DNA from 2 places in the Candidatus Defluviilinea gracilis genome. Region 2 is predicted to be linked to the other one. Evidence: riboswitches for the same ligand, from Rfam matches in the RefSeq annotation. Region 2 holds a riboswitch; the other holds the start of a gene.

The links. A riboswitch is a leader RNA that binds a small molecule or an ion and turns the genes downstream of it on or off. The one in region 2 is predicted to bind S-adenosylmethionine.
Positions count from the first base shown of each region.
Region 1: another riboswitch for S-adenosylmethionine. It lies ahead of AC16KF_RS13025 (O-acetylhomoserine aminocarboxypropyltransferase/cysteine synthase family protein); the one in region 2 lies ahead of metK (methionine adenosyltransferase).

Region 1 covers NZ_DBNHEF010000074.1:63,871-75,659, forward strand. Annotated here, with positions in the region: gene AC16KF_RS13005 (class I SAM-dependent RNA methyltransferase) at 50-1,369, opposite strand; gene AC16KF_RS13010 (pyridoxal-phosphate-dependent aminotransferase family protein) at 1,456-2,526, opposite strand; gene AC16KF_RS13015 (hypothetical protein) at 2,608-2,769, opposite strand; gene AC16KF_RS13020 (sortase) at 2,938-3,834, opposite strand; SAM riboswitch class I at 4,062-4,181, shown strand; gene AC16KF_RS13025 (O-acetylhomoserine aminocarboxypropyltransferase/cysteine synthase family protein) at 4,281-5,570, shown strand; gene metA (homoserine O-acetyltransferase MetA) at 5,644-6,555, shown strand; gene AC16KF_RS13035 (O-acetylhomoserine aminocarboxypropyltransferase/cysteine synthase family protein) at 6,572-7,852, shown strand; gene AC16KF_RS13040 (aspartate kinase) at 8,185-9,621, shown strand; gene asd (aspartate-semialdehyde dehydrogenase) at 9,736-10,788, shown strand; gene AC16KF_RS13050 (hypothetical protein) at 11,020-11,789, shown strand, end outside.
Region 2 covers NZ_DBNHEF010000067.1:132,338-144,126, reverse strand. Annotated here, with positions in the region: gene AC16KF_RS10900 (DUF7402 domain-containing protein) at 1-2,522, shown strand, start outside; gene metK (methionine adenosyltransferase) at 2,581-3,792, opposite strand; SAM riboswitch class I at 3,868-3,991, opposite strand; gene AC16KF_RS10890 (class I SAM-dependent methyltransferase) at 4,080-4,934, opposite strand; gene AC16KF_RS10885 (DUF433 domain-containing protein) at 5,522-5,674, opposite strand; gene AC16KF_RS10880 (ATP-binding protein) at 5,816-7,333, opposite strand; gene AC16KF_RS10875 (DnaD domain-containing protein) at 7,251-7,907, opposite strand; gene dnaB (replicative DNA helicase) at 7,976-9,346, opposite strand; gene AC16KF_RS10865 (bifunctional nuclease family protein) at 9,343-9,933, opposite strand; tRNA gene AC16KF_RS10860 (tRNA-Pro) at 10,236-10,309, shown strand; gene AC16KF_RS10855 (DUF4190 domain-containing protein) at 10,386-10,739, shown strand; tRNA gene AC16KF_RS10850 (tRNA-Sec) at 10,795-10,888, shown strand; gene AC16KF_RS10845 (site-2 protease family protein) at 11,000-11,789, shown strand, end outside.

The DNA of each region.
Region 1 (11,789 bases), on a different contig from region 2:
AAAAAAGCCTTTCTCAAAAGTCTCTGTGGACTCTGTGGCAGAGCAAGAGTCACATATGCAAGAGGTCAAACAACGAAATGGATTCGATGTGATACGTCTGCGGGAACAGGTCGAAGGGAGTCACCTCTTTCAACGTATATCCGCCCTGGATCAACCTCGCCGCATCCCGCGCCAGCGTGGACGGGTCGCAGGAAACATACGCAATTTTCTGCGGCTTCAATTGGACGATGGCGTCCAGCGCGTGACGTTCGATGCCCGCGCGGGGAGGATCAACAATCACGTAATCGGGCGGATTACCAATCCGCCCCACGAGGCTCGGTAAAATTTCCTCCGCAGCGCCTTCGTACAACTCCACGTTATCGAACTCGTCGAGATTCACCGTGAAGTCTTCGCAAGCAGATGAGGAGGCTTCCACGCCGATCACGCGTCCGCATTTGGGAGCGAAGAATGCGCTGAAGAGACCGACGCCGCAGTAGAGGTCGAGTAAAGTAGATGAATTCGTAATTGGTAATTGGGTAATTAAGTGTTCGACCATCTTCCCTGCCATGACCGTGTTCACTTGAAAGAACGACGCGGCGGAGACTTTGAAATCGCGGTCAAGCACGCGGATGAGGATGTGGTCATTCCCCGCGATGACAACGGAGTTTTCTTCGTACACGTGCGCGATGGAAATCCCCGCTTCGATCTCGAGTTCAGGCGGCTCAGGAGAATCCGATTCGAGGACGAGCATCAAGTCATCATCGTTTCCCGCGCGAAGAGAGACTCGCTCGATGTCTGTTTCAGGCTCGAATTCAAGTTGATGCCAGAAATCGTTGATGCTTGGTTCGGGAAGGTGACATTCAGCGATAGGAATTATCTTGTTTGAGTTGGGCGCTTGAAAACCAAGTTTGCCGTGTTCATCCAGCGAGAACTGCATGTGATTGCGATAATTCCATGGAGTGGGACACGCAATCATCGGCTGAACGGGCGGGTTTTCGATCTTGCCGATGCGCTTGAGTTGGTCAATCAGAATTTCGTTTTTTATCTCAAGTTGTTTTTCGTAGGGAAGGTGCTGGTAATGGCATCCTCCGCAAGCCCTCACCCCTGTCCCCTCTCCCCGCTTCGTCTCCGCTAGCGCTCCGCTCAGCGCGAGAGGAGAAAAGAAATGTTTGCATCTGGGCTGAATTCTATCTTTTGAGGGTTCGAGAATTTGGAGAATTTGCCCGCGCGCAAAATTTTTCTTCTCCTCCGTCAACCTCGCGCGGACTTTTTCTCCCGCCAACCCAAACGGGACAAAGACCGCGCGACCGTCGGGCAGGCGTCCCATCGCGTCGCCGCCATAGATCATTGTTTCAAGTTGCAGGTCAAAGGTCACAGGTTTCGAATCCATGTTGCCTGATTATAAATAAAAAAGAGTCTGGGCAAGAAATCAAAATCTGCCAGACTCTCAACTTTCAACTTTCCAACCTGCAACTTTCAACTTTTCTTCAAGTACTCTTCCATCGCCACAAGCAGTTTCTCGATGTCTTCCATTTGGATCTCGCCCATGTGCGCGATGCGGAAGGTGGATTCCTTGATCGGACCGTATCCGCCCGCGATGCGCATCTCGCGCTGTTTGAGGAAGGCGTTCAATTCAGAGACGTTGATGCCGCGCTCGTTCTTGATCGTCGTCACCGTTTGCGAGCGATAGCCTTCGGGCGCGTACATCGAGAGGTCGTGCGCGTCCGCCCAATCTTGGACTCGTTTTGCCATGGCGGAGTGACGCGCGAAGCGATTATCAAGTCCTTCGGCGAAGATTCGATCCAGTTGGAAATCGAGCGCGAAGATGAGCGACATCGCCGGGGTGGCGGGAGAGGAATCTTTCACGCGATGCTTCTCCATGCGGACGAGGTCAAAGTACCAGCCGCGATTCTCGACCGACTTGGCTTTTTCCATGGCGCGGTCTGAGACGGCTCCAAGCGCGAGTCCCGGTGGAAGCGCGAGGCATTTTTGCGACGAGGTGAGAACCATGTCGAGTCCCCACGCATCCATTTCGATCTTTGCGCCGCCGAGGGATGAAACCGCGTCCACGAGGATCAACGTCTCTGGCGAAACCGCGCGGACAGCCTCCGCAATCTCTTTCACGGGATTCTGCAACCCGGTAGACGTCTCGTTGTGGACGACGGTCAGGGCTTCGAATCCGCCGCGTTTGACTGAATCAGCCACAAGGTCGGGCGAAGCGGGTTTGTCCCAGTCGAAAGAAAGTTTCTCGACATCCTTTCCGTTTGACACGGCGACTTCGTACCAACGATCGGCAAACGCGCCGTTGACGATGGAAAGGACGCGCTTGTTTACAAAGTTGCGAATCGCAGCTTCCTGCAAACCCGTCCCAGACGAGGCGCTGAGGAAGACGCGATACTTGGTATAAAAAAGTCCTTGCGATTTTTCCGAAGCGCGGCGAAAGATGGCTTCGAACTCTTTGCTTCGGTGTGGAAGCATCGGCGCGGCTTGCGCTTGCAAAACTTCATCGGCAACGTCAACGGGACCGGGGACAAACATGCGCGACATAAAACCTCTTTAGTCACGGATTTCACGAATTCACACGGATTTTAAATTTCTGTAAAAATCCGTGAAATCAGTGGCAAAAATTTATTTGAGAAAGAACGACAACACGATCAACACGACGACGAAAAACCCCGCGAGGGTTCCGATACGCGCCAGATCTTTTTTGACGTGAGTGTAGTCGGGGTTAAACTCGACGGTCTTTTGCGAAGATGCCATGTTTACGATCGGTCTTTTATTTTTTGCCATTTGATGTACTCCTTTTTATTTCATACGGTGGTCGAGTAGCCCTGAGCGTTAGTTGCGAAGGGCGTACCGAGACCACAAATTCTTGTTTTGAAAATTGTTTTGCTTACTGACAATCTGGTCTCGATACGCCCCGACTTACACGGGGCTACTCGACCAGCACATCAACAATTAATTCTGTAACCTTCCAAACACAACAATCCGCTCATCATTAACCAAATACGGATAACACGAGATCAACGTCACGGTTGGGCTTCCTGTGCTTGCCATCACTTCCACCGCCGTCGGCTCCACGACCGCCGTGCGGTCCACCACATACACATACTGCCGCTGTTGAGTATAAATGATGATCTGATCGCCGGGCACAAGTTTATCCAGATAGCGGAACAACTCGCCGTACACATCGTTGTGCGCCGAAAGGATCACATTCCCATTATCGCCCGGGTTCGCCGATGCGAGATTTTGCCCAACTCCTTTTTTGAGTTGCTCCCAACCATCGCCCTGCACGATCGGCGCGTCCACGCTCAACGCGGGGATCTGCAAACGGATCGCCTGATCAGGCGCGGATGTGGGGATCGGCAAATTTTCCAGCGACTGCACCATCGGTCGCAGATGTTCGGGGATCTCCTCCACGTTCGGGCGCGTGTTTCCCTGCGCGTCGGGCGGCACATGTCCCGACGGAAGCACCACCGCCATCACCAACGGCGTCGGCGTCAACTCCACCTGCACGAACGCCGATGCGACTTCTTCATTGAGATCGCGCAAGACCCCGAACCCGCTGATGAGGACTCCGACGAGTCCCACCACCGCGAGGACTTCCACCGCCAACAGGACTCGGTCCATGGCACGCCGCCGCTTCGACTCCGGAACTTGAGGCTGGTCGCCGGTTTCCTCAAGCGTCTCCACCACCGGAGCAGACGACTCGAGCGCGTCCGGTTCCACCGCAACGACCCTGCCTGTTCTTTTAAAATGCTCCAGCCGTTCACGCCGCGCGCCGCGCCGTTTCTCGATCAACAAACGGCGTAATTCTTCAACAGATAAATCTTCGGGGGATTTTCTTCGAGCCATTGCGGTTGGGATTATACCGCACTCAACTATGGCGTTTTCAAGGACGGAACGCTCGGATATGGCGAACCAGTGTGTAAACGTTCTCTTTTATGTCTATTGCAAAGCCACGATCCGTGTCATTCGTTGGAACACGTCGCGCGCTTTCCTGGGAAACCCATGACTAAAACACATTTAACTCTTGACACATTTCGATTCACCGTGATATAACACGCGCAATTAAATATTCGCTCTTATCCAGAGAAGCGGAGGGACCGACCCTTTGATGCTTCGGCAACCAAACCAAAAGTTATGGTGCCAAATTCGGCAAATATGAATGGCAACGGCCATTCACATCTGGAAGATGAGAGGACGGAATCGTCAATGATGCCTCTTCTTGTGCTTTCAGGAGAGGTAAATTTTTTAAACTTCTCCTGATGGGCGGATAAATCATACTCAAGGAGAGTTTCATGTCCACAGTCGTCGAACGTCAATATGGTTTTAGCACGCGTCAGTTGCACGCCGGGTATTCGCCCGACCCAACCACCGGGAGCCGCGCCGTGCCGTTGTACCAGACAACAAGCTATCAGTTCAAGAACACCGAACACGCCGCGAATCTGTTCGCGCTCAAGGAGTTGGGGAACATCTACACCCGCTTGATGAACCCAACCACCGACGTGCTGGAACAGCGTATCGCTTCGCTCGAAGGCGGCGTGGCGGCTCTTGCCGCAAGTTCGGGTCATGCGGCGCAAGCGCAAGCTATTTTCACTTTGCTGAGCGCTGGCGACCATATCGTTTCTTCATCGCACTTGTATGGCGGCACATACAACCAGTTTGCGTATACCCTGCCGAAGCTGGGAATCGAAGTCACGTTCGTGGACCCAACCGACCCGAAGAATTTCGAGGCGGCGATCAAGCCGAACACCAAAGTGATCTACGGCGAAACGTTGGGGAATCCCGATATTGCCGTCTTCCCGTTTGAAGAAGTTGCTGAAATTGCCAAAAAACATCACCTCGTACTGCTGATCGACAACACCTTTGCCACACCGTATCTCTTCCGTCCGTTTGAGTGGGGCGCGCACATCGTTACCCACTCCACCACCAAGTTCATCACTGGCAACGGGACCACCATCGGCGGCGTCATCGTGGACGGCGGCAACTATGACTGGAGCAACGGCAAGTTTGAAAACTTCAACACGCCCGATCCTTCCTATCACGGCTTGGTGTATTCCAGTTTAACGGGCGCGGGCTTGCCTCCGTTCGCCATCAAAGCGCGGGTGCATGTGCTGCGCGACATTGGCGCGTGCCAGGCTCCGTTCAATGCATGGCAGACCATTCAAGGACTCGAAACGCTCAGTTTGCGCATGGAGCGTCACGTGCAGAACGCGCAAGCCGTTGCCGAATATTTGGAGAAGCATCCCAAGGTCTCGTGGGTCACCTACCCCGGACTCAAGAGCCATCCCGATTATGCGCGCGCGAAAAAATATTTACCGAAGGGCGCCGGCGCGATTTTGGGCTTCGGCATCCAGGGCGGTTTGGAAGCGGGCAGAAAGTTCATTGACAGCCTGCAATTGTTCAGCCATCTTGCCAATGTGGGCGATGCGCGCAGTCTCGCCATCCACCCCGCCTCGACCACCCACAGCCAACTGAATGAGGAACAACAACTCGGCGCGGGCGTGAAACCCGACTTCGTGCGCTTGAGTGTAGGTCTCGAAGATATTGACGATATCTTGTGGGATTTGGAGCAAGCGCTCAACTAAGAAAGGATGAAGGATGAAATAGGAAGGATGAATTTTCATCCTTCATCCTTCTGAATTCATCCTTTCTTTTCCCATGCCTGTAAAAATTCCCGCCACCCTTCCCGCCCGCGCCACGCTGGAACATGAAAACGTGTTCATCATGGACGAGGACCGCGCGCTCCGCCAGGATATCCGCGCCTTGCGCGTGGCGATCCTGAACCTGATGCCGACCAAGATCGCGACGGAAACTCAGTTACTGCGGCTGTTGTCCAACTCCGCGTTGCAAGTGGAGATCACTTTACTGCACACCGCCACGCATGAGTCGAAAAACACGGACGCCGAGCATCTGCTTAATCACTACGTAACGTTTGAGGAAATAAAAAACGAAGAGTTTGACGGGTTGATCATCACCGGCGCGCCGATCGAACAAATGCCGTTTGAAGATGTGGATTATTGGGATGAACTCACCCAAATTTTAGATTGGGCGGAGACAAACGTCGAATCCAACTTTTACATCTGCTGGGGAGCGCAAGCCGCGCTCTATCACCGCTATGGGATTCCGAAATATGATTTGCCGCGCAAAATGTTCGGCGTGTTCGAGCATCGCGTCTTGGCGCCCAATGAAAGTTTATTGCGCGGATTCGACGATCTTTTCCTCGCGCCGCATTCGCGCCACACGGAAATCCGCAGCGAAGATATTGCCCAAGTGAGCGAGATCCAAATTTTGGCGCAGTCGGAGGAGGCGGGGGTGTACATCGTCGGCTCGAAGGATGGAAAGCACATCTTCGTAACAGGTCACTCGGAATACGATCCGCTCACATTGAAAGGCGAGTATGACCGCGATGTGAACAAGGGTTTGCCGATCCACGTCCCTAAAAATTATTACCCCAATGACGACCCGTCTCAAGTTCCAAACGTGCGCTGGCGCGGTCATGCCAATTTGTTGTATTCAAACTGGCTGAACTATTACGTCTATCAAAACACGGCGTTTGACGTGGAGCGATAGTACGGAACATAACGCAATGAAGAATATTCGCACATTCGGTTTTTCCACACGGCAGTTACACGCGGGCTACGAAGCCGACCCGGCGACCGGCAGCCGCGCCGTTCCGATCTATCAGACCGCCGCGTACGATCTGCAAAGCACGGAACGCGCCGCGCGGTTGTTCGCCTTGCAAGAAGCGGGTCACATTTACACGCGCATCTCCAACCCGACCACGAGCGTGTTTGAAGAACGGATTGCCAGTTTAGAGGGCGGCATCGGCGCCGTGGAGACCAGTTCGGGCCATGCCGCGCAAGCCACCGCCATTTTGACCATTTGCGAAGCGGGCGACCATATCGTCGCGCCGTCCACTTTATACGGCGGGACGGTCACACAGTTCAAATATACATTTCCCAAATTGGGCATCCAGGTCACGTTGGTTGACCCCAGCGACCCCGAAAATTTTCGGCGCGCCATTCAACCCAACACCAAAATTATTTACGGCGAGACCATTTCCAACCCGCTCGTCAATATCTTTCCGTTTGAAGAAGCCGCCGCCATCGCGCGCGAGTTTGCCATTCCCTTGATGATCGACAACACCTTTGCCACGCCGTATTTATGCCGCCCGTTCGAATGGGGCGCAGACATCGTCACCCACTCCACCACCAAATTCATCGGCGGGCATGGCACAGCCATCGGCGGCGCGATCGTGGACAAGGGAAATTTCGATTGGAAAAAAAGCGGGCGCTTCAAAAACTTTACCGAACCCGATCCTTCCTATCATCATGTAGTCTACGCCGACGACTTCGGTCCCGCCGCCTTCATCTCCAAAGCCCGCGCGGGCATCCTGCGCGATTTCGGCGCGTGTCAACAGCCCATCGCTTCCTGGTGGTTCCTGCAAGGATTGGAGACCCTCTCCCTGCGCTTGGAACAACACTGTAAAAACGCGCAACGCGTAGCGGAATTTTTAGAGGATCATCCAAAAGTTAAGTGGGTCACCTATTCAGGTTTACCAAAGCATCCCGATCATCAAAAGGCAAAAAAATATCTCCCCATAGGCTCGGGCGCCATGCTCGGCTTCGGCATTCACGGCGGCAAAGAAGCGGGCGCGCGTTTCATCGACAAGTTGCAACTGCTCAGCCACGTCGCCAATTTGGGAGACGCGAAATCCATGGCGATCCATCCCGCCAGCACCACCCACTCGCAACTTTCGGCAGAAGAACAGCTCGCCGCCGGCGTTAGCCCCGATTTTATCCGCCTGTCGATCGGTCTCGAAGATATCGAAGATATTCTTTGGGACATTGACCAGGCGCTCAAGTAGATGGCGAATTCGAAATTCGTCACTTGACTCAATCTCATGCCTCGCATAGAATACCGCCCAACATGCAACACGCTTGCTTCACCACCATGACTACTACTACCTCAGGAACTCTCCGTGAGGAATTTGCGCTTGGATGGATGAAGTAACTCGCACAAAAGTTATCTCGAAATGCGCAACGCCTCACGGAAACGTGGGGCGTTTTTTTATCTCGAAACATAGACCTGACAGGTCTCCGCAAAAGTTCGCTCGTCAGTGATCTTTGTCCGCGCAAGCCTCAGGATAGACCAATACGCTTAGAAGACCTGTCAGGTCTTAAGTTCAAGGAGAAGAGTATGTCAAGCAAAACACTCGTGATGAAATTCGGCGGGACGTCCGTCGGTTCTGCGGATGCGCTCGTCAGCGCGGCGCAGATCATTTGCAATGCGAAGAAGGATTGGGCGCGCGTCGTGGTCGTGACCTCGGCGATGTCCGGCGTGACCGACCTTCTGCTCCAATCGGCTTCGCTCGCCGCGCAGGGGAAGCTTGATTCGCTTGCGGAGGCCGAATCCACGCTTCGGCAAAAACACTTCTCCGCGCTTGATTCGCTCGTCAAGGATGAAACACTCCGCGAGCAAACAAAAATCGAAATCAACTCTCTGATTCTCGCGCTTATCGATTTATGCAACGCGATCGCCGTGATCGGCGAAGCCAGCCCGCGCGCGTTGGATGCGGTGGCGTCGCTGGGCGAGCGGATGAGCGTCCGCTTGCTGGCGGCGGTGGCGAACGAGGCGGGGATAAAAGCCGAATGGATTGAATCAGCCGAATTTGTCGTCACGAACGCTCACTTCCAGAACGCGAATCCCGATTTCAAAGTCACGACAGAGAAGACGCGCGCGGCGTTGAATCCAATCCTCGATGCGGGCATTGTGCCGATCACAACGGGGTTCATCGGCGCGACACCCGATGGAATCGTCACCACGTTGGGGCGCGGAGGGAGCGATTATTCCGCCGCGATCATCGGCAAAGCCTTGCCCGCCGATGAGGTGTGGATCTGGACCGACGTGGACGGCGTGATGACGACCGACCCGCGTATTGTGAAAGAGGCGCAGACGTTGGCTGAAATTAGTTATGGCGAAATTGCGGAACTCGCGTATTACGGCGCGAAAGTGTTGCACCCGAAAACGATTCGACCTGTGGTGGAGGCGGGCATTGGACTGCGGATTTGCAACACGTTCAACCCGACTCATGCGGGCACGCGATTAACGTCGAATGGAAAAAAGAATGGGCGCGTCATCAAAGCGGTGACCGCGATCCGCAAACAACGATTGGTGACCATCGAAGGGCGCGGTATGTTGGGCGTGCCTGGCGTGGCGGCGCGCGCGTTCGGCGCGGTGGCGTCCACTGGCACGAGTGTGCCGTTGATCACGCAAGCCTCGTCGGAGCAATCCATTTGTTTTGCTTTGCCTGCCGAAGCCGCGTCGTCGGTTGTCTCGGCGCTCGAAGGGACGTTTGCGCGCGAGATCGAAGACAATGACATTGACCGTGTCTGGTCTACCGATGAGGTTTCCATCATCACCGTCGTCGGCGCGGGAATGCTCCATACGCCCGGCGTGGCGGGACAGGTGTTCAGCCGACTCGGCGAGGAGGACGTCAACGTGCTCGCCATCGCGCAAGGCTCGTCGGAAGTTTCGATCAGTCTCGTCGTTGACGCGCGCGATACGGAACATGCGGTGAAAGCGTTGCATGGGTTGATCGTTAACAAGTCGACAAGAAGGCAAATGAGCAAATAGGCAAATAGGCAATATGAAGTACGAAGTAAGTAACCCGTATCCCATATCTCATATCTCATATCTCATATCCCGTATCCCATATCTCTATCTCACACCTCAAAAGGACTCCCTCCCATGCCCTCCCCCATCCCCGTAGCCGTCCTCGGCGCAACAGGTTCAGTTGGTCAAAGATTTATTTCGTTATTAGACAATCACCCCTGGTTCAAAGTCGTCGCGCTTGCCGCGTCCGATAAATCGGTCGGGCAAAAATATTCGCAAGCCACGCGCTGGATCTTGAACGAACCGATGCCCGACTATGCCAAAGACATGATCGTCGTGCCAGCCACAGTCGAATCGGCGCAGGCAAAAATTGTTTTCTCCGCGTTGCACAACGAGATCGCCAAAGACCTCGAACCGCAGTTCGCGCGCGCGGGCATGGCGGTGTGTTCCAACGCATCGTCCTATCGCCGTGACGACGATGTGCCACTGCTCCTCCCCGAGATCAACGCGGATCACATCCATCTCGTCACACAACAACGCAAGAACAAAAACTATAGCGGTTGCATCATCACGAATCCGAATTGCACGAGCACGGGGTTAACCATCGCGCTCAAAGCCCTCGACGATGCGTTCGGCGTGAAAAAAGTTTTCGCGGTCTCGTTGCAGGCGCTTTCGGGCGCGGGCTATCCTGGCGTCGCCTCGCTCGACATCGCGGACAATGTGATTCCCAACATCAAAGGCGAAGAGGAAAAAGTGGAATGGGAGCCGCGCAAGATGCTTGGCAAATTCAACAAAGACAAAATTGATCTGGCGGATATCCGATTCAGCGCGCATACCACCCGCGTAGCAGTGACGGATGGTCACCTCGTCTGCGCCAGCGTGGAGTTGACGCGTCCCACCGACCCTCAAACTGCGGAGGCGATCCTGCGAGATTTCTCCGCCGCCTCAGCCGCGCGCGAGTTGCCGTCGAGTCCGCGACCCGTGATTCAAGTCCGCGAAGAAGCGGATCGTCCACAACCGCGCCTCGACCGCCTGGCAGGCAAAGGGATGACGACCGTCGTCGGCAGGGTCAGGCGCGATCCGATCTTGGATCTGAAGTTTGTCGTCCTATCACACAACACCATCCGCGGCGCGGCAGGCGGCTCGATCTATAATGCGGAGTTGCTGGTGAGCGAGGGATTGTTGTGAGGTATGAGTAAAAAATCGGAACTCCTGAACTTAACAAGATGACAAAAACATACCGTGAGGAAGTTGGATAGGAGTTTTCGGGAGTACAATGGAAAAGAGTAAGAGGTTATAAAGTTTCCGACTTTGGCGGTATACCATCCCAAATAAGTTAGGATGGTATACGGAGACGCCACTGTCTGTTCCTAATTAGCCATCTTCTTACGGTATAAATTAATGTCACATGGAGACATCATGACTAATGTCAAAGATGAAATGAAAGCAACCACCGATTATGCGATTAAATTAGCCAAAGAAAAGTTTGGGCAGGATTTAGACATATCAGAGCGAAGCATAGGTAAATTGGATGACCTATTGTCTCAGGCTTATCAAAACCTATCTAGTCGAATGAAAGACGAAAAAACAAATCTTGCTATTTCCAGAACAGCCAATATTTGGGGGACTTATCTAGGAGAAATAATGCGTCATGAATTTGGCGGTTCTTGGGTATTAAGAGGTTCAGAACGGTTCATCGCCATCAAAGGTTTTGAATTCTGGCCCATTGATTTCGTTTTTTGGAAAATCACAAGTCATCCAGAATACAGCGCCAGAGGATTTTTTGCTGAAACAAGCAAGAAAATTATATCGTCTCAAGTTGAACGACCCCAATCACAATACAGGCCTGAGTTTATCAACTCGCCTCAAGCGCAATCCCCCGTTAACAAACAACAAAACGCTTTCACAATTGATAAGAAAGTTATTTTTGCCTTTGCGGGTATAGGTGGCGCGTTGCTTCTTGCCGTTATTTGTGTAATTGGCTTCCTCCTTCTTCGTGGTAGCGGAATTTCAGCAGAGTTCAGATCAAATCTCAACAACTTTTTAATAGAAGCAGAAAAACTAAACGTTATGACAGAACAGGGCGTATCCAATGACGATTACAGAAATCAACTCGCAGAAGTGAAAAGTGCCTACTCTCTCTTGAATGGCTCGTGGCCATCATCATTGAACACAGAAAAAAACATGTT
Region 2 (11,789 bases):
TTTTTTCGCGCTGGTGGCGCAACCATCATGTCGCTACCAACGATATGGGCACCATCCCAGACCCGCGCGGCGGATATATTATGAAAGACGGCTTGTGCGCCCTCAACAGTTCCGGCGCGCGCTGTTTCGAGCCGGGCGGCAAGTTCAACATGGAACGCAATTCCTGGTTCCTTGCCTCCATCAACCCCGATGGCACCGATCTCGAACAGTTTGCCGGGCAATCCAACACGACGTTCAACGGAAGCAACATTAACCATGCGTACGGCGGGTCGATCGCGCCGGACGGTTCCATTTACACCACCTTCTTCCCGATGGCGAACGGAACGGAAGCCGCAGGCTTTGGCGGAATCCGACGCTACCAGCGCGGACCCAATGGCTATTCACACATCATCGGCATTACTACTCGCGATGAAAGCGTTCAACAGTTTGTGAAGACGAACCCCAACTCGTACGGCGTGTACGTGGGCAATTACGCCGGTGAACCGGATGTCTTGCCCGATGGTCGCGTGATCATCTCGTGGGCGCAAGATGCGACACAGGATTACGGCTTATACATCATCAATGCCGATGGCAGTGGCTTGACCAAACTGTACGATAACGTTGGCACCACCGAACTCCGCGCGCGCGCGATCCGCCCTCGTTCCGCGCCGGTGATCGCCGACAAGATCACCCAAAACCCCAGCCAACTGCCTCCGCTGGCGCAAGGTCCTTACAACACCGATGGGACGTTTACCTTCCAGGCGTTGAACGTGTACTTCAATGCGCCGGTGGATGTGAATATTCTCAACGCCATGCCTGTGGGTTCGGCGAACACCATCCGCTTTTTCATCGATCACCAGCGTTCGCAACAGACCGGCTCCATCGAAGCCTTCGACTGGCCCATCCTGCTTGAGGAGGTGCAGATTAACCCGGACGGTTCTGTGACGGCGCAAAGCCCAGCCAATGTGCCGCTGTTCGAGCAGATCCGTTCCGCTCAGCCGGGCTATGAAGTTCCGCTGGTTGGAAATAACAAGTTCTACTTCGAATCCCCTGGCGCGGCGCACGTAGCGGGCGAAAACTATGGTCGCCCCGGCGCAGTGACTGCGTGTGTCGGTTGTCATGCCGGGCATACCATGATCGATGTGCCTAATGCGGAAGCCGCCAAGTGGACCAACCTCGCCACCGGCGCGACCGTGTCGGTTTCTTCGACAGGCAGTGGTTCGCCCAGCGGCATCAATGACCGTCGCGTGAAAATGAGCATCCCCAACGGCGCCACCCCGCGTTATTGGTCGAGTGGCGGCGGCAACCCCAGCGCGCAATGGGTGACGTTGACCTTCCCTGTTCCAGTCACTGTGCGCACGGTGCGTTTGTATAACCCTGCCAGTTTCGACTCATCGAACAAGGTGTTGGATGCGACCGTCCGTTTGTATAGCGACGCGGCAGGCACTGTTGAAGTTGCCAATAAAAACTCGGGTCCGTTGACCGACACAGGCACGAATGTGGACTTCCCTGAAGTGTTTACTCGCGTCGTGCGCGTTCAGTTCAATTCGGTGAGTGGCAATGCCGCCGCCCTTGGTGAGATCGAAGTCATCGCCCGGGCTGAGGCGGCAAATGGCACAGGCGGACCAACCGCAACGGCGGGCCCGAACGTTACTCCCACGTTTGTGTCAACATCTACCAACACGCCGTCTGTGCCGGTGACCAGCACATTCACATCCACGCCGACAACTGTTGTATCGAATACGGCAACATCCACGAGTATCGCGCTCCCCAGCGCGACGGTCACGAACACGCCATTGCCGCCGGCGACGAGTTTGCCGACCATCACGAACACGCCGGTGATCGGAGTGACGAATCCGCCGGTGAACACGAACACGCCGGTGGTCGGAGTAACAAACCCGCCAGTGAATACGAATACGCCGGTGTTTGTGCCAACCAATACGCTTACGCAGGTCAGCCCATTGCCGACGAACACCTCCATTCCCGGTTCGCCGCTGGTTCGCACGATCTTCCCAACCGCATGGACAACGAGCAAAGGATCGGTCACCGGTTCGCTCGCCAGTTTGAGCCTGTTCGACCAAAAGGGAGCGGATAACAATCCTCAGGCGTATGTCGCCTTCCAGACGCCGTCTAGCGTGTACGACGGGTACCAGTCATTCTTTATCCCGGCAGATTTAAACCGCTCGCTGGTGACCGGCATGGCGCTGGAACTCAACTATAAATCGCCGGGACCTTCGACGCAGGTTTGGACCATTGCGCTGTACGATTGGAGATCTAAGAAATGGCTCACGATCGGCGCCACCAACGTGGATAGTTCGGTGGAGTGGCGCAAGCAGTTGATGGCACTGCCGTTCATTTCGCGCTACATTTCATCCAGTGGCGAGATCCGCATCCTCTTGAAATCTAACAATGCGAATGGAGACGCGTTCCTCGATTACGAAGCCATCCACCTCGGTCTTGCGGCGCCGAATGGAGCATTGCCTGAACCAACTCTGACGCCGACCATCATCGTTCCAAGCCCGACGGAAACAGCCACACCGTAGCAACGTCATACGAATCAAAAAACGGACAGCCGAGCGGCTGTCCGTTTTTTGATTTTCATTATAGACCCGCGGCTTGTTTCAGCGCGCTGGCTTTGTCGGTCCGTTCCCATGGGAATTCGATATCGTCGCGACCGAAGTGACCGTAGGCGGCGGTTTTGCGGTAGATCGGCGCGCGCAAGCCCAAATCACGGATGATCGCGCCGGGGCGGAGGTCAAAATACTCATCCACAAGGGAGGCGATCTTTTCATCCGCAATCTTCGCGGTGCCGAAGGTTTCGACGTTCACCGAAAGCGGACGCGCGACTCCAATCGCGTAGGCAACTTGCACTTCGACTCGATCCGCGAGTCCCGCGGCGACGATGTTCTTCGCCACGTAGCGAGCCGCATATGCCGCGGAGCGATCCACCTTTGTGGGATCTTTGCCGCTGAACGCGCCGCCGCCGTGACGTCCCATGCCGCCGTAGGTATCTACGATGATCTTGCGACCGGTGACGCCCGCATCGCCCATCGGACCGCCGACCACGAATCGCCCGGTTGGGTTGACGTACACCTTCACATGTTTGTCCACCATGTTTTCGGGAAGCGCAGGCATGATGATCTGATCGGTGACGATCTCGGTGATTTCGTTTTGCGAAACATCCGGCGCGTGTTGTGTGGAGATGAGAACCGTATCGACGCGGACGGGCTTGCCTTGCGAGTATTCGATCGTAACCTGACTCTTCGCATCGGGTCTCAGCCAGGGGATGCTCCCATCTCTGCGGAGTTCGCTTTGTCTACGGGTCAACTTGTGCGCGAGGTAGATGGGGAGGGGCATGAGGGTGGGCGTTTCGTTGCACGCGAAACCGAACATCATGCCTTGGTCGCCTGCGCCGACCGCTTCCACTTCGGCTTCGGTCATTTCGCCGGCTTTGGCTTCGAGGGCTTTATCCACGCCCATGGCGATGTCGCCGGATTGTTTGGCAATGGCAACCTGCACGCCGCAGGTGTTGCCGTCGAATCCTTTTTCGCTCGAGTCGTAGCCGATCTCGTTCACCACCTTGCGGACGAGCGCGTCGTAATTGAAACTCGCGTTGGTGGTAATCTCGCCCAACAGCATCACGAAGCCGGTCTTGGTGGCGGTCTCACACGCCACGCGCGAGCGGGGGTCCTGCTCAAGGCAGGCGTCCAGCACCGCGTCCGAGATCTGATCGCACATTTTGTCGGGGTGTCCCTCCGTCACTGATTCAGACGTGAACATCAGTTTGGGGGAGGTCATAAAAGTGTTGCTCATTTCGTTCTAACTCCTTTAAAAAAATTTGCCCTTTCAGACGAGCAGAAAGGGCAAATCAGTTTTTGGTTTGAAACCCTCTCATCTCCCAGAACATCCGTCTGTAGGAATTGGCACCTTTTCAACGGTAGTCTAATGAGAACATTGTTGATAGGTTGTCGAGGCATCGTCGGGCCGTTCCCTCCGCCTCTCTGGATAAGAGCGCCTTGCAGGGCTATTGAATTGTGGCGGCAGTGTACCACATGGAGAGGGGTTGAGTCAATTTTATTGCCGCTCCCAACGGATGAGGATCAAGAGTCTTGCAAGTGGCTGGGTATCGGGTTCTCACTCAAGTAATTTTTAGGCAGGGAGGTATAGAGGTTCTCCGGGTAGTATGGTGGCGCGTTGTTTTCTGCCTGCGCGAGAACCACAAGCATATCGCGAAGGGATGGAAAGAACCATTTTAGCATCTTCGAGTATCCGCGATGAGCATACGTATCGACAATTTCCGCGGCGCGTATCGAATAGCCGCAACCGGTTAATATCTGGGTCAATTCATCCAGCGTCCATTCCCGGTTGTGGCGGCCGTACACGCCATAACCCGAGTAGGGATGATAGATATTTTGCCTGTTTTTAAGCAGGGCAAGGATATTGCGCAATACAAGCACGTTGGGGGTCGTGATCAATAACTTGCCGCCGGGCTTGAGCACGCGATGGATTTCCATCAGCATATGCGTAGGGTCAAGCGCCAGGTGCTCGATGATTTCCCAGCACAACACGGTATCGAAACTATGGTCGGGGTATGGGTAACGGTCCAGTTCGACGTTGAAGGTCTGATACTTAAACACATGCTCCTCGCCGATGGCGGGCTTTGTGAGTTTGATCGAACTTTCAGACGGTTCTCCGGGAATAACCGCATTTGACAGGGACAACGAGTACGGAAAATACTTTTTCAGCAACAAGGTGGTGAAATAAGGCGCCGCCCCCAGTTCTAACAGCCTCTCGCCCTGATTTCCAGACGGTATAAAGCGCAGGGATTCGTGAAAACGATGCGCGTGGGCGTCTAAATACCGCTGATTCTCCTCCTGCCAGTTTTCGCCGCCTTCTTGAGAAAAACCCGTTAGATATTGACGAATCTCTGAGATTGTCGGTGTAGGCGTTGTCATCTAACCTCCATGGATAAATACGTTACTTTACTTTGCTTGATCTCGGATATTGAATTGTAGGATCGTTTCTATCTCTCGTTTACCAGCCTTCGGCTTTTGCCTTTGAGCCGGGGTATCTTTGCTTAATTTCTCTTCCTCGTCATTATAACCTTTCCATGGCGATCAATCGTTGCGGATAGATGGTAGATCGCTCTTTCGAATCCTTCGCGCAGGGACAGTAAGTAGGTAGGTAACATTCAGTAGTTCTCCTCAACAGAGTTGATTTCCCGCCGCTTTATATCAAGACGCGGAAGATTATTCCAGATGTGCCTATGCAGATTCTCATAAGCCTCGTTGAGGAGAGTTTTCAACTGGGTTGATGATTTTTGGAAATAAAACAACCTCCGCGTGGAGGTTGTTTTTTGTTGAGTTACAGATAGATGTAGTAACTGCTCAGCGATTTTCAACGAGCGGGGCTAAAGCTACCTGATTTCGACAAGCTCAATCCAAGGCTCAGCATGTGGAAGCCCCTTCGGGGCTGGCGTAATGAGTCCGCTTGAGCGGACTTTCATGAACTGAGGCAGGATGCTACGCGACCCGCCGAAACCTCATGCGGCAGACGGTTCCAGTATTTGAATCGATTCGTCTGCGAGCCACGCCGCGTATTGCAGAGCCTGACGAACGTCTTCCTCCTCGAGATAGGGATAATCCTTCACGATCTCGGCGGCATTCATCCCGTTAGCGACGAGATTAACGACCAAGGCGCCCGCCCATCACTAACGGATCGAATGTGATGCGATTGAATTGGGTCATGGTTTTAATCTCCAAATTTCAGTATATCGCAAACAGCAGAGTCTTATTTTGGCGATGGAGTAGGTGAAATTGAACTGCCTTTCGGCTAATCATTTAGACGTTTTCTTCGCCGCCTTCTTCGTCTTGCCGACTCTCCGATACGGCGGCATATCAATCACGCAGATCTGACACTTGCCCGTATCCAGCAACTTATTCCACAAACTCGGGTAACTCTTCGCAAACGACTCGGGGTCAAGCGTGGACGTGATCACCGTCGGCAGGTTGGCGTAGTAGCGGTGATTCAAAATCTGGTGCAGTTTATCCTCTGCCCACACGGAACTGATTCCGCTTTCTTTCAGGTCGTCGAGCATGAGCAGGGGTGTGGTGCGGATTTCGTAGGAACGGCGATCAAACGTCACGTCCGAGTTGGGGCGAAAGGTGGCTTTGAGATAATCCAACAGAGTCGATACTTCCGCAAGGATCGCTTGTCCGCCGAGGAGCAGGCGATAATTCCCAACCGCCGCGGCGAGATGCGTCTTGCCTGAGTGCGATCCGCCGAGGATCACCAGCCAGCCGTTGGGACCCTCCGCAAAATGGACAGCCGCATCCAGCGCCTCGTGCAAGCGCTTGATGTGTTGCGCGGTGACTTTCTCGCGCACGATCTCTTTGTCTTTGACGGGACGTCCGTAACGATCTTGTCGCTCCTTCGTGATCGTCGTGACAATTTCCTTGCCGACCTCATCGTCGCGTGTTTCAAAATTGCCAAATGACAAGTCCTTGATGTGCGAAAGCGACAGCATCGAGATGCCAGGGTTGCTTGTCTCGGTGGGACGGCGGAAGTCGGGCGCGGTGATGCGGATGTATTTCACGAACTCCGCATCCTGCAAACGCGAACGGATGCGGCTCTCGACTTCATCCAGAATCAAATTCGTCGTGATGACCGTCGGGAGTTTGTTGATGTACCGCGCGTTGATGATCTGGAATAGTTTTTCCTGCGCCCATGGGGTTGCGTTCTGTGTGCCGAAATCATCCATCACGAGCAAGTCTGCGGTGCGGATGGTTTCAAAGCGTTCCTCAAAAGTTGTTTCGGGGTCGGCATACGCGAAGCGAAGTGAATCGAGCAGATCGGGGACAGTGATAAACAACGTCGGCACGCCGCGTTGCACGCATTCATTTGCAATCGCCGCGGCGAGATGCGTCTTGCCGCATCCGTACGAGCCTTCGAGCAACAACCATCCGCTCAATGTTTTTGCAAAATGTTCCGAAGCGTCGAGCGCGTCGCGCAGACTCGCCACTTCCTGCGGCGAGACAAATTCCGCTTTGGGGTTGCCCGACGAGTTGAAATTCGCAAACGTGAGATGACTCAGCCGTTCGAGATTGCTCATCTCGTACAAACGCTGGCGCGCGTTGTCCGCGATCTCATTCGCGCGGCACACGCACGGTTCAAGCCGACCGAATTTTTCGTGTCCCACTGGCACGTCCACGCGCAAGAAGCCCACGCCTCCGCAGTATGGGCAATCGGGCTTACCGAGCAACGGCGCGACGTTATCCATCGAGATATTCGGCGAACTCGCTTTTTGTGTAGCGCTCAGAACCTTGTCGAGCGTCCCGTTGATTCGTTTTTCCATGCCTGCCTTCATCTTTCCATCGTTTCAAAATCGCTTCGCAATATTTCCAATTGCGTTTGTTATTTTTCACCGCGAGCTCGATCGCCTCGGCGATCCACTCCGCATGATACGTCCCTTCCGCATCTTTCAACGCGTCCGCGATCATCGGCGTCAGCGGACCGATATTCTCCTCGTACAACCGAAACACATTCGGTCGCTCCATCGGCGGCGCAGAAACAACACTGGATGGATTCCACTTTCCACTTTCTATCGCTTGGATTCCCGCCCGTCCCCTCGGAGAATTCAACAGGAAGTAAACCACCGCTTCTCTTTCGACCGTCAGCAGGCTCCCGCGTTTGACGGCTTTCTCCAGCCCGCGCTTGATCTCCTCCGCCCCCAGCCCCAACTCCTTCACATCGAAATCCATCTTCGTCAACGCCCGAAACGGACTGTCCATATGCTCCGCGCGCCAGAGAAAATACAGCGTCACTTTCAACTCCGCCGCATCGTCAATCTCTTTCAACAACTCGTGAAAGAACTTATCAGGCAGAGAAATGAATGTCTCGGAGTCGGTAAATCCACGGAAAGTCTTCATAACCTTCATCTACGCAATACGCAGTACGCAATACTTCGTACTCCGTACTGCGTATCCCGTAACTCGTATCATTCGTTAGGTTTAAACACCCTCGTCGCCGCATTCTCGAATTTCGCCAACGCGCCGCGGAAGACCAGCTCCACGCTCCCAACGGGACCATTACGATGCTTCGCCACAATGATCTCAGCCACGTTTTGCTTCACCGTATCTTTCTCGTACTGGTCGGGACGATAGATGAACATCACGATGTCGGCGTCCTGCTCTAAAGATCCCGATTCTCTCAAATCCGATAGCACAGGACGTTTATCCGAGCGTTGCTCCACCGCGCGACTCAGCTGCGCCGCCGCAAGGACGGGTACATTCAACTCGCGCGCCAGCACTTTGAGATTGCGCGAGATGTATGAAACTTCCTGCACGCGGTTATCGGTGCGCGTGTCGCCGCCCATGAGTTGGAGGTAATCAATGATGATGAGGTCGAGACCAAACTCAAGGTGAAGTCTTCTGCATTTTGTTCTTAATTGCAAAGGCGTGATCGCGGGCGTGTCGTCGAGATAAATGTGCGTATCGCCGAACACTTCAATCGAGTGTGTGAACAGGGGCCACTCGTTCTCTTGCAACTTTCCCGTCCGCAGACGTTGCGAGTCGATTCCCGTCTCTTGCGCGATCAATCTCTGCACAACTTGTTCGTTGGACATTTCCAATGAAAAAATAGCCACATGCTTTTTGTGTGTCAACCCCGCGTTCTTTGCGATGGAAAGAAGAAAGCCCGTTTTACCCTGGCCAGGTCGGCCCGCGATAATCAACAGGTCCGATGGTTGTAAACCCGTGAGCATTTTGTCGAGGTCAATGAATCCCGTCGGCACACCGACAATTTTATCGGGGCGTTTGGCGAGCGTATCAATTCGGTCATAATACTCGCTCAACACATTGGAGATCGGCTGAAGGTCGTGTTTGAGCCGCCGCTCGCTGACGTTGAAGACCGCCTTCTCCGCCTCATCCATCACATCGTCAACGTTCGTCTTCTCGTTGTACGCAATCGAAGCGATCTTGTTCGCCGCGTCGATCATCTTGCGACGGATCGAATGTCCCTCCACAATGTGCCCGTACGATTCCGCGTTGAGCGACGACGGCACTTGATTCACCAACGCGGTGAGGTACGCGGGTCCGCCGAGTTCGCCGAGTTGACCGCGCTTGTCGAGTTCGTTCGAAACAGTCAGCAGGTCGATGGGGATGCGTTGTTCGTGCAGGCTCGTGAACGATTCCCAGATCCACTTGTGACGGTGGATGTAAAAATCGTCCGCGCTCAAAAACTGCGCGACATCGTAATACACCTCAGGGTTAATGAACACCGCCCCAACGACGGCTTCTTCGGCTTCGCGGCTATGCGGCACTACCGTTGATGCGGCGGGGGCAGTTTCATTGGGCAGGAAGTCGTTCATTTTTTCTTTGGCTTTTTCGGTTTATCGGAAGAGTCGTCCTCGGATTTATTTTCATCGGGTTTATCGAAGTTGAGTTTATCCAAAAAATTTTCGAAGACGGATAAACGCTCGGCTCCTTCTTTCGACAGGGGAGCTGGTTCGCTTTTCTGCGGCGGAATCTCCCCTTCGGGCATATCCTGCTCAGGGACGATGCTCGCCACGTCCATCACGCTCGCGTGGACGAGGATCGGCACGTGCGCCCGCACCGACAACGCGATCGCGTCCGACGAGCGCGAGTCGATCCGCACTTCTTTACCGTTCACATCCGCGATGATCGCGCCGTAATAAGTATCGTTCTCCAGCTTGACGATCTCGATGCGCGTGATGCGCGCGTTGAATGCGTTGAACACATTCTTGAGCAGGTCATGCGTAAGCGGACGGCTCACTTCCACTTCCTGTAACGCGACCGTGATCGCCTCCGCTTCATACACGCCGACCCAGATGGGTAAATAGCGATCTTCGTTAACTTGTTTCAGCACAACCAAGCGGTTGGGCGTCATCAAGTGAACGCGGACGCTGTCTATTTGCACTTCGATCATGTTTGCCATGGGAAACTCCAAACGAGTTTTTCTATTGTACACCATTCAATGATGGATGTCATTGCAGTTACAACACCCCCGTCATTGCGAGAAGGCTCGCTCTGAGCGGAGCGAGTGACAACGAGCGCAGACGAAGAGCAGCCGACGAAGCAATGACGGAAAAATTATTTTGTTGCAAGAATGATGAAACGGGGCTATAATCCCGCCCTGTCACCGGGGACTTTTCCCTAGTTGATCGGAGAATGACGTATCGGTAAGCGCATGGCGCTGAGAGCGCCAGGGTCGTTATGTCACATCCGCAACGAATCATTCGGGGCGTGGCGCAGCCCGGTAGCGCACTTGCATGGGGTGCAAGGGGTCGCAGGTTCAAATCCTGTCGCCCCGACTGAATCCGATACGACGGCAGTTGAACTGCCGTCGTATCTATTTAGAGAGACCTGTGAGGTCTTTTTGATAAAAACATGACTCCCGAATTCATCCCCATCTCCTCCTTCAACCGCAAAGCCCTGCTCGGATTTGTGTTATCCATTCTCGCCGTCCTCGCGTTGTGCGCGGGCTTCTTGCCCGTCCCACTCACCGCGCTGATCTGTTACCCGCCGGGCTTTGTCCTTTCCCTCGCCGCGCTGATCCTCGGATTCATCGCCCTCCGCGAAACCCGCACCGACGGCACAAACGGACGCGCGCTCGCGTTATTCGCAGTCTGGGCAGGCGGTGTTACCTTGCTTGCCATGTTATGTTTTGTTACGGCGGGCGTGTTGCTCTTCCCGTATATTTCTCAAACCGTTCAACAAATGATTGAGCAAGCTAGACCTTAACGCTCACTGATAAACTTCCTTGCAAAGCCTTCTTGCTTCGATTATCCTTGCGCTTGGGAGTGGTTAGGTCCCGGTGGGCTTCCTGGTCTTCAAAACCTGTGGTGGGACGCGTTGCGTGCCGCGGTGGGTTCGACTCCCATCCACTCTCGCCTAGACTACCCATGTCATCCTGAGCGAAGCGAAGGATCTCCAACACGACCAGCAAGACTCTTCGGTCGCTATCGCTCCCTCAGAGTGACATGATGCCAACAAGGAAACACATGTCCCTCCCCGAAATCGAAATTCTCACCTCCCACGTTTCAAAAATCTTCCGCGTTGACGATGTGACCGCGGGCGACCCGCGCGAGTGGATCGTCCGTTATCGCGGACACCTGCTCGGCGAAGACACTGTCGCCGCGTACGATCAACTCGCCGACGCGGTTCGCGGCTTCAACCTCACCCCGTTGTTCAGAAAAGGCGAAGACGGCAGGCAAGTCATTTTTCTTGTGCAAAGCCTCCCAACGCCGCGGACGAATACGCGGGTACACATCAACATCATCCTTTTTATTCTCACGATCATCAGCATGTTGCTCACGGGGGTTGAAATTCCCCCAAGCGCCGTGCCAGCGGACGGATCGTTTCCCTTCATGTATCTGCTCCTCAATATTCTTTCGGGCTGGCCCTTCGCGCTGAGCATGATGGGTATTTTGTTCGCCCATGAAATGGGACATTACATTGCTTGTCGCATTTATAAAGTCCCTGCCACGTTGCCGTATTTTTTGCCCGCGCCGATGATCAGCCCGTTGGGGACGTTTGGCGCGTTTATCGCCATGCGCGGCATCCCGAAGAACAAACGTGTGCTGTTTGATGTGGGCGTGGCGGGACCGATCGCGGGTCTCATCGTCGCGCTTCCCGTTCTGTTCATCGGATTGTCGCTTTCGAATTTGGGTCCAATTCAACATGCGCCTGAAGGTATGTCTGGTTTCCTCGAAGGGAATTCGATCTTTTACCTGTTTTCTAAGTTCATGGTGTTCGGTCAATTGTTGCCCGCGCCCGTCAGCACCGGCGGAT